Regions from separate parts of the Rheinheimera baltica genome, predicted to be linked through region 1. Evidence: riboswitches for the same ligand, from Rfam matches in the RefSeq annotation. Region 1 holds a riboswitch; the other holds the start of a gene.
What was found. Region 1 has a riboswitch for cobalamin ahead of ORJ00_RS01150 (TonB-dependent receptor domain-containing protein). Riboswitches for the same ligand answer to the same signal wherever they lie in the genome.
Positions count from the first base shown of each region.

Region 2: linked by a shared signal. The riboswitch ahead of ORJ00_RS11145 (ABC transporter ATP-binding protein) and the one ahead of ORJ00_RS01150 (TonB-dependent receptor domain-containing protein) in region 1 are both predicted to bind cobalamin.

Region 1 covers NZ_JAPJDY010000001.1:231,771-235,951, forward strand. Annotated here, with positions in the region: gene ORJ00_RS01135 (ketopantoate reductase family protein) at 1-606, opposite strand, end outside; gene ORJ00_RS01140 (VanZ family protein) at 573-929, opposite strand; gene ORJ00_RS01145 (YajQ family cyclic di-GMP-binding protein) at 1,023-1,505, shown strand; cobalamin riboswitch at 1,577-1,762, shown strand; gene ORJ00_RS01150 (TonB-dependent receptor domain-containing protein) at 1,800-3,560, shown strand; gene ORJ00_RS01155 (transporter substrate-binding domain-containing protein) at 3,594-4,181, opposite strand, start outside.
Region 2 covers NZ_JAPJDY010000006.1:28,884-33,064, reverse strand. Annotated here, with positions in the region: gene cobO (cob(I)yrinic acid a,c-diamide adenosyltransferase) at 1-512, opposite strand, end outside; gene ORJ00_RS11150 (FecCD family ABC transporter permease) at 522-1,514, opposite strand; gene ORJ00_RS11145 (ABC transporter ATP-binding protein) at 1,514-2,287, opposite strand; cobalamin riboswitch at 2,360-2,540, opposite strand; gene ORJ00_RS11140 (hypothetical protein) at 2,614-3,006, opposite strand; gene ORJ00_RS11135 (extracellular catalytic domain type 2 short-chain-length polyhydroxyalkanoate depolymerase) at 3,201-4,181, shown strand, end outside.

The sequences.
Region 1 (4,181 bases):
ACTTAGTTGGCCGTTTTGGCAATCATATATTGCCGTTAGTGGATTTATTACTGCATTAATCGCCAATTTTTGCCATAAATAGGGCGATATATTATCGGTTAATGTTATTGGTCCCAGGGCGATATCCATCACCTGAGTAACCGCTTCAGAGCATGCTATGGCGGCACTATTAAGTGGCGCGATGACACTTTGCCCTTGTCCGGTGTGAAACAGATTATGGTGTTGTTTAAGTGCACCGTGAGTGGTGGTAAGAAACCACAGCCCTTGTGTGGGCAGTAACAACGGTTTTACCTGCGCTATAGTTCCCATACCATTGTGGCTTAGCACCAGCTGAGCATCAGGGCTAAGATGTGGTAATAAACCTTTAATGGCATCGAGTATGGCATAGCTTTTAACCGGCACCAGCACGGCATTCAACGGCGCTATCGCTGGGGGGTAACTAAACTGCTGTTCAGTGAAATCAATATTGATAATGTTTGGAGTTTTTAACCACAATGAAACGGCGTTTCCGGCCAATGACAACCTGCAGGCTGCCAATAAACCAATAGCACCTTGGCCAACGATGGTCCAGCTTAGCGCTGGCTGCGGGGACGTATTCGGTGCCATACGCTGCGTACCAGATAGAAGCTAATAACACCGCCAATATCTGCCAGTAGGTCGAACCAATCGCCATGTCGGCGGGTAAAATAATGTTGTGCCAACTCTATGCTGCCACCATAGGCACCTAAAACGATTAACGCGGTCACCGGTGACACTTTAAAGCCTTTCCATAGTAACGCTGACAAAATAGCAAAAATGCCAAAATGCGCGACTTTATCAATATGGGCAAAGCCGGCAATAATACGGTGACCGTTGAGTTCAGCCAAGAAGCTCGCTGTAGCCAGTAAAAAACAGAATAAGCACAACCAGCGATAAAAACTTTGTGACACATACACCCCCAAACCTATATGGCACTCGGATTGTAACAGTTTTCTGGTTATAATCACCAGCAGACAGAATGGCTTATGCTAAGGAGATTTTTAATGCCCTCATTCGATATTGTTTCAGAAATTGATATTAACCAGGCTAATAACGCGGTAGAGAACGCTAAACGGGAACTTGAAACCCGCTATGATTTTCGTGGCGTTAACGCCAAAATTGAGCTAAAAAAAGAACAGATTGAACTGACCGCTGAAGCGGATCAACAAGTGATGCAGTTGTTCGATATTTTTGCCATTAAAGCCAGCAAGCTGCAGCTGGATGTTAATAGTTTCAAAATTGAAAAAGAAGAGCGTCATGGTAAATTCGTCACACGCTTTGTCAGCATTAAGCAAGGCATCGATAAAGACATAGCGAAGAAAATTATTAAACTTGTTAAAGACAGCAATATTAAGGTACAGGTGGCTATTCAGGGAGAGGAGTTGCGGGTAACGGGTAAAAAGCGTGACGATTTACAAGCGGCGATGCAATTGGTACGTACCTCTGATTTAGGCCAACCTTTCCAGTTTAAAAACTTTCGTGACTAACTGCATGGCTTCGGCCATCCAGACACCTATTGACAATTCCATTCCTCACGCTAAACTGCACGCGGCTCCAGCAAGGAGCCGCTTTTTCTGGTGCTGCAGCTAACTGCAGGTAAACGGGAATCTGGTGTAAATCCAGAGCTGCCCCCGCAACGGTAAACAACTGATCTGCGTTCAATGCCACTGTCATAGTATGGGAAGGCGAATGTAGGCGAAAGCAGGTTGTTAGCCCGGAGACCGGCCAGAAAAATCCTTTAACTTTATTAAACATGCGGTGGGCATGTTTTCGGAGCTTAGATGTTTAAACCTGCTTTGGCGGCCGTGTTGGTCGCATCCTGTTGTTCAGTTTATGCTGACGATATCGAACATATTAGTATTTATGCCAACCGCACTGCCACTGCACAGCAAGATGTGTTGGCGAGTGTAACCGTACTTGAGCATGACGATATCGTCGCGCGCCAGGCATCAGATTTACCCGCCTTGTTGGCACAGTTGCCAGGCATTAATCTATCGCGAGACGGCGGCCGCGGCCAGACGAGCGGAGTGTATATTCGCGGTGGCAATGTTGGCCATACGTTAGTGCTGATTGATGGTGTGCGCAGTGGTTCTGCCACCTTGGGCTATAAATCGCTTGCCATGCTACCGTTGGAGTTGATTGAGCGTATTGAAGTAGTCCGTGGCCCTCGTGCAGCATGGTATGGCTCTGATGCGCTTGCCGGTGTTATTGCCATAACGACCCGGCGTAGTAATGCAGTCGAGCTTAATGTCAATATTGGCAGTTACGGCCAAGCCGGCACTGATCTCAGCGTTAGCCAGCGCTTCGAACAACTTACGTTGCGAGCCAGTGCTGGTGTAAGCCGCGCCGATGGCTTTAATGTGCGTGACGAACTTGATAGCGATAGCGATGGTTACAAGCAAAAATTTATTAAAGTAGCCGCAGATTACCAGACTGAACTTGGTCTATGGACGGCACAAGCCGATGTCAATTCTGGTTATTATGAATTTGATACCAGCTACGGCAACGAAGATGTCGCTGATACACTAAACCGTGCTTACTTGCTGGGTTGGCAACAGCAACTTGGGCGTTGGCAGCACCAGGCACAACTTAGCCGAAATCTTGACAGCGAAGCTAGCTATGGCCCCGACTCGCGCAGCCCTTTTATCACTGCGCGCGATGAGTTCAATTATCAGGCAGAGACCAGCCTAAGCACCAGCTTGACGTTGCTGGCGGGGGTGAACTGGTATCAGGAGAAGGTCGATCGTTCGTCCACGCCTTACGAAAAAACCAGCCGTATAAACCGCGCCTTGTTTACCGGTCTACATTATCAGCTCAATGCGCTAAAACTCGAAGCCGCGCTGCGCCGTGATTTGATTAATCAATACGGCGGCCAAAACACCTGGCAACTGGCAGCAGGGTATCAGCTGACAGAGCAGTGGCTACTGCGTGCCAGCCGGGGTACAGCATTTAAAACGCCATCGTTTAACGAGCTGTATTATCCGGGTTATGCTAATCCTGCACTAAAACCGCAAGAGTCAGTATCAGATGAGATTGCTCTACGCTTTGTTGAACAAGACTTTAGTGCACAGCTTGCCTGGTTTGACCGGGATGTCACTAATTTGATCCAAGGGGTAGAACGTGCTGAGAACGTGCTATTGGCAACAATTTCAGGCGTAGAGTTTAGTGTGCAGCAGCAGTGGCAGCAGTTTAGCAGTAATTTGGCCTACACCTGGCTTGATACTGAAAACCAAAGTAGCGGCTTAAAGTTGGAACGTCGGCCAAAAAATACACTGAATTGGCGCGGTAGCATTGTCGAAGATAAGTGGTCGGCCTTTATCACAGCAGATTACCAGAGTTCGACGTATCAGGGCATGTATGCGAGTGTCGCCAACCTGGGTGGTTTTACGCTATGGGGTATTGGCGCGGATTATCAGCTAACGCCCGCCTTAACACTGAGGGCGAAACTGGAAAACCTGTTTGATAAAAATTATCAAACAAGTGCTGGTTATACTACCGCTGGCGCAAACGTTGGCATTAGCCTGCGTTACAGTCCGGGTTAATGGCTGCAAAACCCTTACTGACAATAGCGTGGATTAGTTTTCACGCTCTGTCGGTAGGGTAATATCGTTGTCGTTTAGTAGCAAATACTGGTAATAACGGTTGGCATCACGGGTATGCTGTAAGGTTTGCCATAAACTTGCCGCAAGCTCAGTATGCTGTTGGTAAAAGCCTTTGCTAAACACCAGATAACCGGTGGTGCTGTAAAGTGGTGGATAGTTTACTTGCAAGCCATACACATAATTATCAGGTAACGGCAGCTGATTCACTTCACACAAGGTGGTTGTGGCATCCACCCGTCCTTGCTTTACCAGCTCAAAAGCTTGTTGCTGAGATTGCACTTGTACCGTTGTCACCCCTTCAGGGTACTGAGGCATCACATAACCCAGCGGTCGGGCGATAACGATACCTTCAGTGGCGCGTTCTAATACGTTTTTGCCTGGTTGTTGCACCAGACACGTCGCATGTTGACTTAGCGCTAGATTGGCGTTGGGCTGGCTCTGCGCATCGAGCGGAAAAACCGCAAAGTTGCGGCGTGATTCGTCATAGGTTGCCACAAGCGCATCAACCTTATTTTGTTGCAATAATTGTAAGCAGCGAAGCCAGGGTTTGCGTTGCAGCGT
Region 2 (4,181 bases), on a different contig from region 1:
CGGCGATGACACGCCCGTCCCGTAATAACAACATGCTGTTTTACCGGTCGGTTTAGCAAGGCCTTTTCTATGCGCTCTAGAGATAAATAGTGGTAACTCAGCATGTACGTCAGTTCATCTAACAACACCATGTCAATTGACGGGTCAGCTAAGAATCGCTCTGCCTGCAACCAAACGCGCTCTGCTGCATCGATGTCAGCAGCTTTGTCCTGAGTGTCCCAGGTAAAACCCGTTGCCATTACGGCAAATTGAACACCATGCTCCTCAAGTAAGTTACGTTCGCCGCACTCCCAGCTGCCTTTAATAAACTGCACCACCGCTGCAGTAAACCCATGTCCAACCGCGCGCGCAACCGTACCAAAACCTGAAGTAGACTTTCCTTTACCATTACCGGTAATCACCAGTAACAATCCTTTGTCATCTGTGGCCGCAGCAATAGCGCTATCAACCTGAGTTTTTAGTCGCTGCTGACGTTCACGGTGGCGTTGTTGTTTTAGCTGTTCTGTTGTCATATCACTTCGCTATAGCCGTTGCCGGCGCATGATTAAAAGAAAAAATATACTGCCCACTAACGACGTAATAACACCCAGTGGAATCTCCTGCTGTGGCAGCACTGTACGTGCTACATTATCCACCCAGATCATAAACAATGCGCCAATAATGGCTGAGCCAAATAACAATCGTACTGATGTAACACCAAAAAAATGTCTAACGATATGCGGCACCATTAACCCGACAAAGGCGATACCACCACATTGTGAAACTATACAAGCGGTTAACAGTGCTGTTGCTAATAACAAAACCAAACGCAAACGTAAGGTATTCACTCCAAGTGTACGGGCGCTTTCATCACTGAGTAATAAGGCGTCAAGCTGACGGCGCAGTGCCAGCGCCAGTAAAAGTACTAGTAATACTATAGGAGCTAGCAGCAACACACTTAACCAGTCGGTTCGGCTTAAACTCCCCATTAACCAAAACATAATGCGATTTGCGGCAAAGGGTTCAGCAAAGTAGAGTACAAAGCTGCTAATCGCACTTAGCATAAAAGATACTGCCACGCCGGCCAGTAAAGTAATTTCTACTTTGCGCCAGTGTTGTCCGGCACACACTACAAAAACCAGTAACACCGCAAACAATGCCCCAACAAATGCACCCAGCGCCATACTAATAAGGTGTGGCGGCAAGACAACGCTCACCAAGGTAGCACCTAAGCCTGCTCCGGCCATCAAACCAAACAGATAGGGATCCGCTAATGGATTACGACTGGCGTTTTGCAAAATAGCGCCGGAAATGGCTAAACCGGCGCCGACTAACACCGCACAGAGCAATCGGGGTAAGCGGATTTGAAAAATTATTGTTTCGGTTAAGTCTGACTGCGTAGCATGACCAACCAACACGTTAAATACATCGGTCAAAGAGATATTCACACTACCTAATGTCAGACTTATTAGCATACTGGCAAGTAATAACAGTATAGATAACCCCATGGCCAACCGATAATGCCGTTTTAACATCAGTGGGCTCCTTGGTTAGGCATAAACGTGACCTGGAGCTTGTTAAGCAACGGGTGCATTGTTACCTCGCAGGCTAAGCCAAACACTTGTTGCAGTAACTCACTTCGCAACACCTGCTCCGGTGTGCCAAAAGCACACTGCTGACCTTGGTTTAATAGCAGTATTTTGTCGCAATATAACGCTGCAAGGTTAAGATCATGCAGGCAAGCTAACGCGGGAATACCCAAGCCGCTAACAAGCTGAAGTACCTGATGCTGATACAATACATCTAAATGATTTGTCGGTTCATCCAATAACAACAATGCAGGTCGTTGCACTAGTGCACGGGCAATATAAAGCCGCTGGAGTTCACCACCAGATAAGCTATCAATCAGTTGATTAGCTTTACCGTTTAAACCTACCTTTTGCAAAGCTTGCGCAACGATGTGTCTATCGTGACTATGATTTAACTCAAACCAGTTTTTATGAGGTAACAGCCCCATAGTCGCAACTTGCTCAACCGTGAGCGCAAACAAAGGTGCGGGGTTTTGACTAACAACGGCGACAGTTTTAGCCAGCTCAGCCGTTTTATAGTGCAGTAAGGGGCGTTGTTGTAGCAGAATTTGTCCGTTGTCTGCGGCTAATGCCCCCTGTACAACGCGCAATAAGCTGCTTTTTCCTGCGCCATTGGGGCCTATAACACCAATAAACTCGCCTGGAGCCAAAACAAAATTAACATTTTGTAGCACCGCTTGGTTTCCAAGCGTAAGCGAAACAGCTGACAGCTTTAGCAAAACCCACTCCTGACAATAGCAGCAGAGAGCCTTACACAAAGGCACTGGTGCTGCTGTGAACTCCCGCACAGAGGCGTAACTAGGGCTTAGGCAGGTCTCCTGACTTAAAGTGATAACCCACAATCGCCTTCCCAGCCCTTAGGGCCAGTGGCATTTGATTGCAGCACTTATTACAGTTGCGGGGACAGTGCAGGCATTTCACCTGTTTCCCTTTTAAGCAGGCATAGCCTACACCAAAGCAAGACGTAGTGTACCAGAAAACATTTTATCTGGACAAAGTGAAACCGCCAGCAATAAGCTGGCGGTTTTGGATGTGCGAAGTAATGTTACTCTAACGCGCTAAGCAAGGTTTTATCTAAGCCATCTTCGGTCAGTATCTTAACAACAGCCTGACAATGCTCAACGGTAAAATCGCCTTCAGCAATTTGCGTATTTAACATGTTACGGCGTTTCATCACTATATCAGCAACCATTTTTTGGTTTGCCCCGTCAACGCCGCCCATTTTGCTGTAAAGCTTATCCAAATAGGGATATAAACTTTTCTCTGCATCATAAGCCGCAGAACGCACAGCAGGATGGAAATCTTCACACGCGTTTAAATTCAGCAAGTAAAAATTCAGATAACCGGCAACGGTCACCAGTTTGTAATCTTGAGTATTTGCTACAGCGGCCGAGGAAAACGCTACGGCAGCAATCATTGCACTGGCCCATTTTTTCATTATGACGTCCTGTTTTTCATCTAGCACTGCTGTTCAATCTAACCAGAAAGTGCTGTTTTTGCAATGTTAAGTTGCTAAAAAGCGTGTATGCCATTTTACTGTAGTATAACTTTGTTGCTGTACTAAAGCCTTATTGTCTATTCATACGGTATGTGCGAAATATAGTTTATAACACTGCAATTTCAGGATCCCTCATGCAAGCACGTAATTTATCAATATTTACGCTGTTATCGGCGATAAGCTATGGCGCATTAGCAACATCACCAATACCAGAACTACAGTTAACGAAACAAATTACGCTATCGGGTTTGTCAAGCGGCGCCTACATGGCTGGACAATATCACCAAGCTTTCGCTGAACAAGTAGAAGGTGTTGCTATGCTGGCTGGAGGGCCGGTGTATTGTGCTCAAAATAGTCTTGGTCTCGCCTTAGAGCATTGCTTTAACAAAGCCACCAGCGCGCCAGATCTTGAAGCTATTGAAAACTACTTAACTGAAAAGCGCCAAACGCAAAAGCTGGCACCATTGTCTGCTCTTGCTGATGACAATGTATGGATATTTAGTGGTACGAAGGACACTACCGTACATCCCAAGCTAGCTCAGGCGCTGTATAAACAGTATACGCAGTGGGTGAAACCCGAGCATATTGTGCTGATTAATGACATGGCTTTTGGTCATACCTTTCCAACAGACAGAACTGATCTTGGGGCCTGTGACATATCAGAACCACCTTATCTGGCCAGTTGTCATTACGATGCGGCAGGCGCGTTACTACAACATTTACTGGGCACTATCAAAGGCAAAAGTGAAACATCAACTGGTAACCTATTAAAAATTAACCAGTTTCAGATGTCCGAAGCGGCAAAAAGCACCCTGGCTGAAACAGGCTACTTATACGTGCCACAAACTTGTGCTGCAGGTGCATCGTGCCGGCTACATGTTAGTTTTCATGGTTGCAAGCAAGATGCGGCCAGTGTTGGTGAGGCCTATGTTGCTGGCACCGGTCTGAATAACTATGCTGACACCAATAATATTGTAGTGCTTTATCCACAAACCACGGCAAGTAGTATTAACCCGTTTAATCCAAACGCGTGTTGGGATTGGTGGGGTTACACTGGCTCTGAGTATACCACCCGCGACGGTAGTCAGTTGCAGGCTGTATATCAGTTGGTGCAA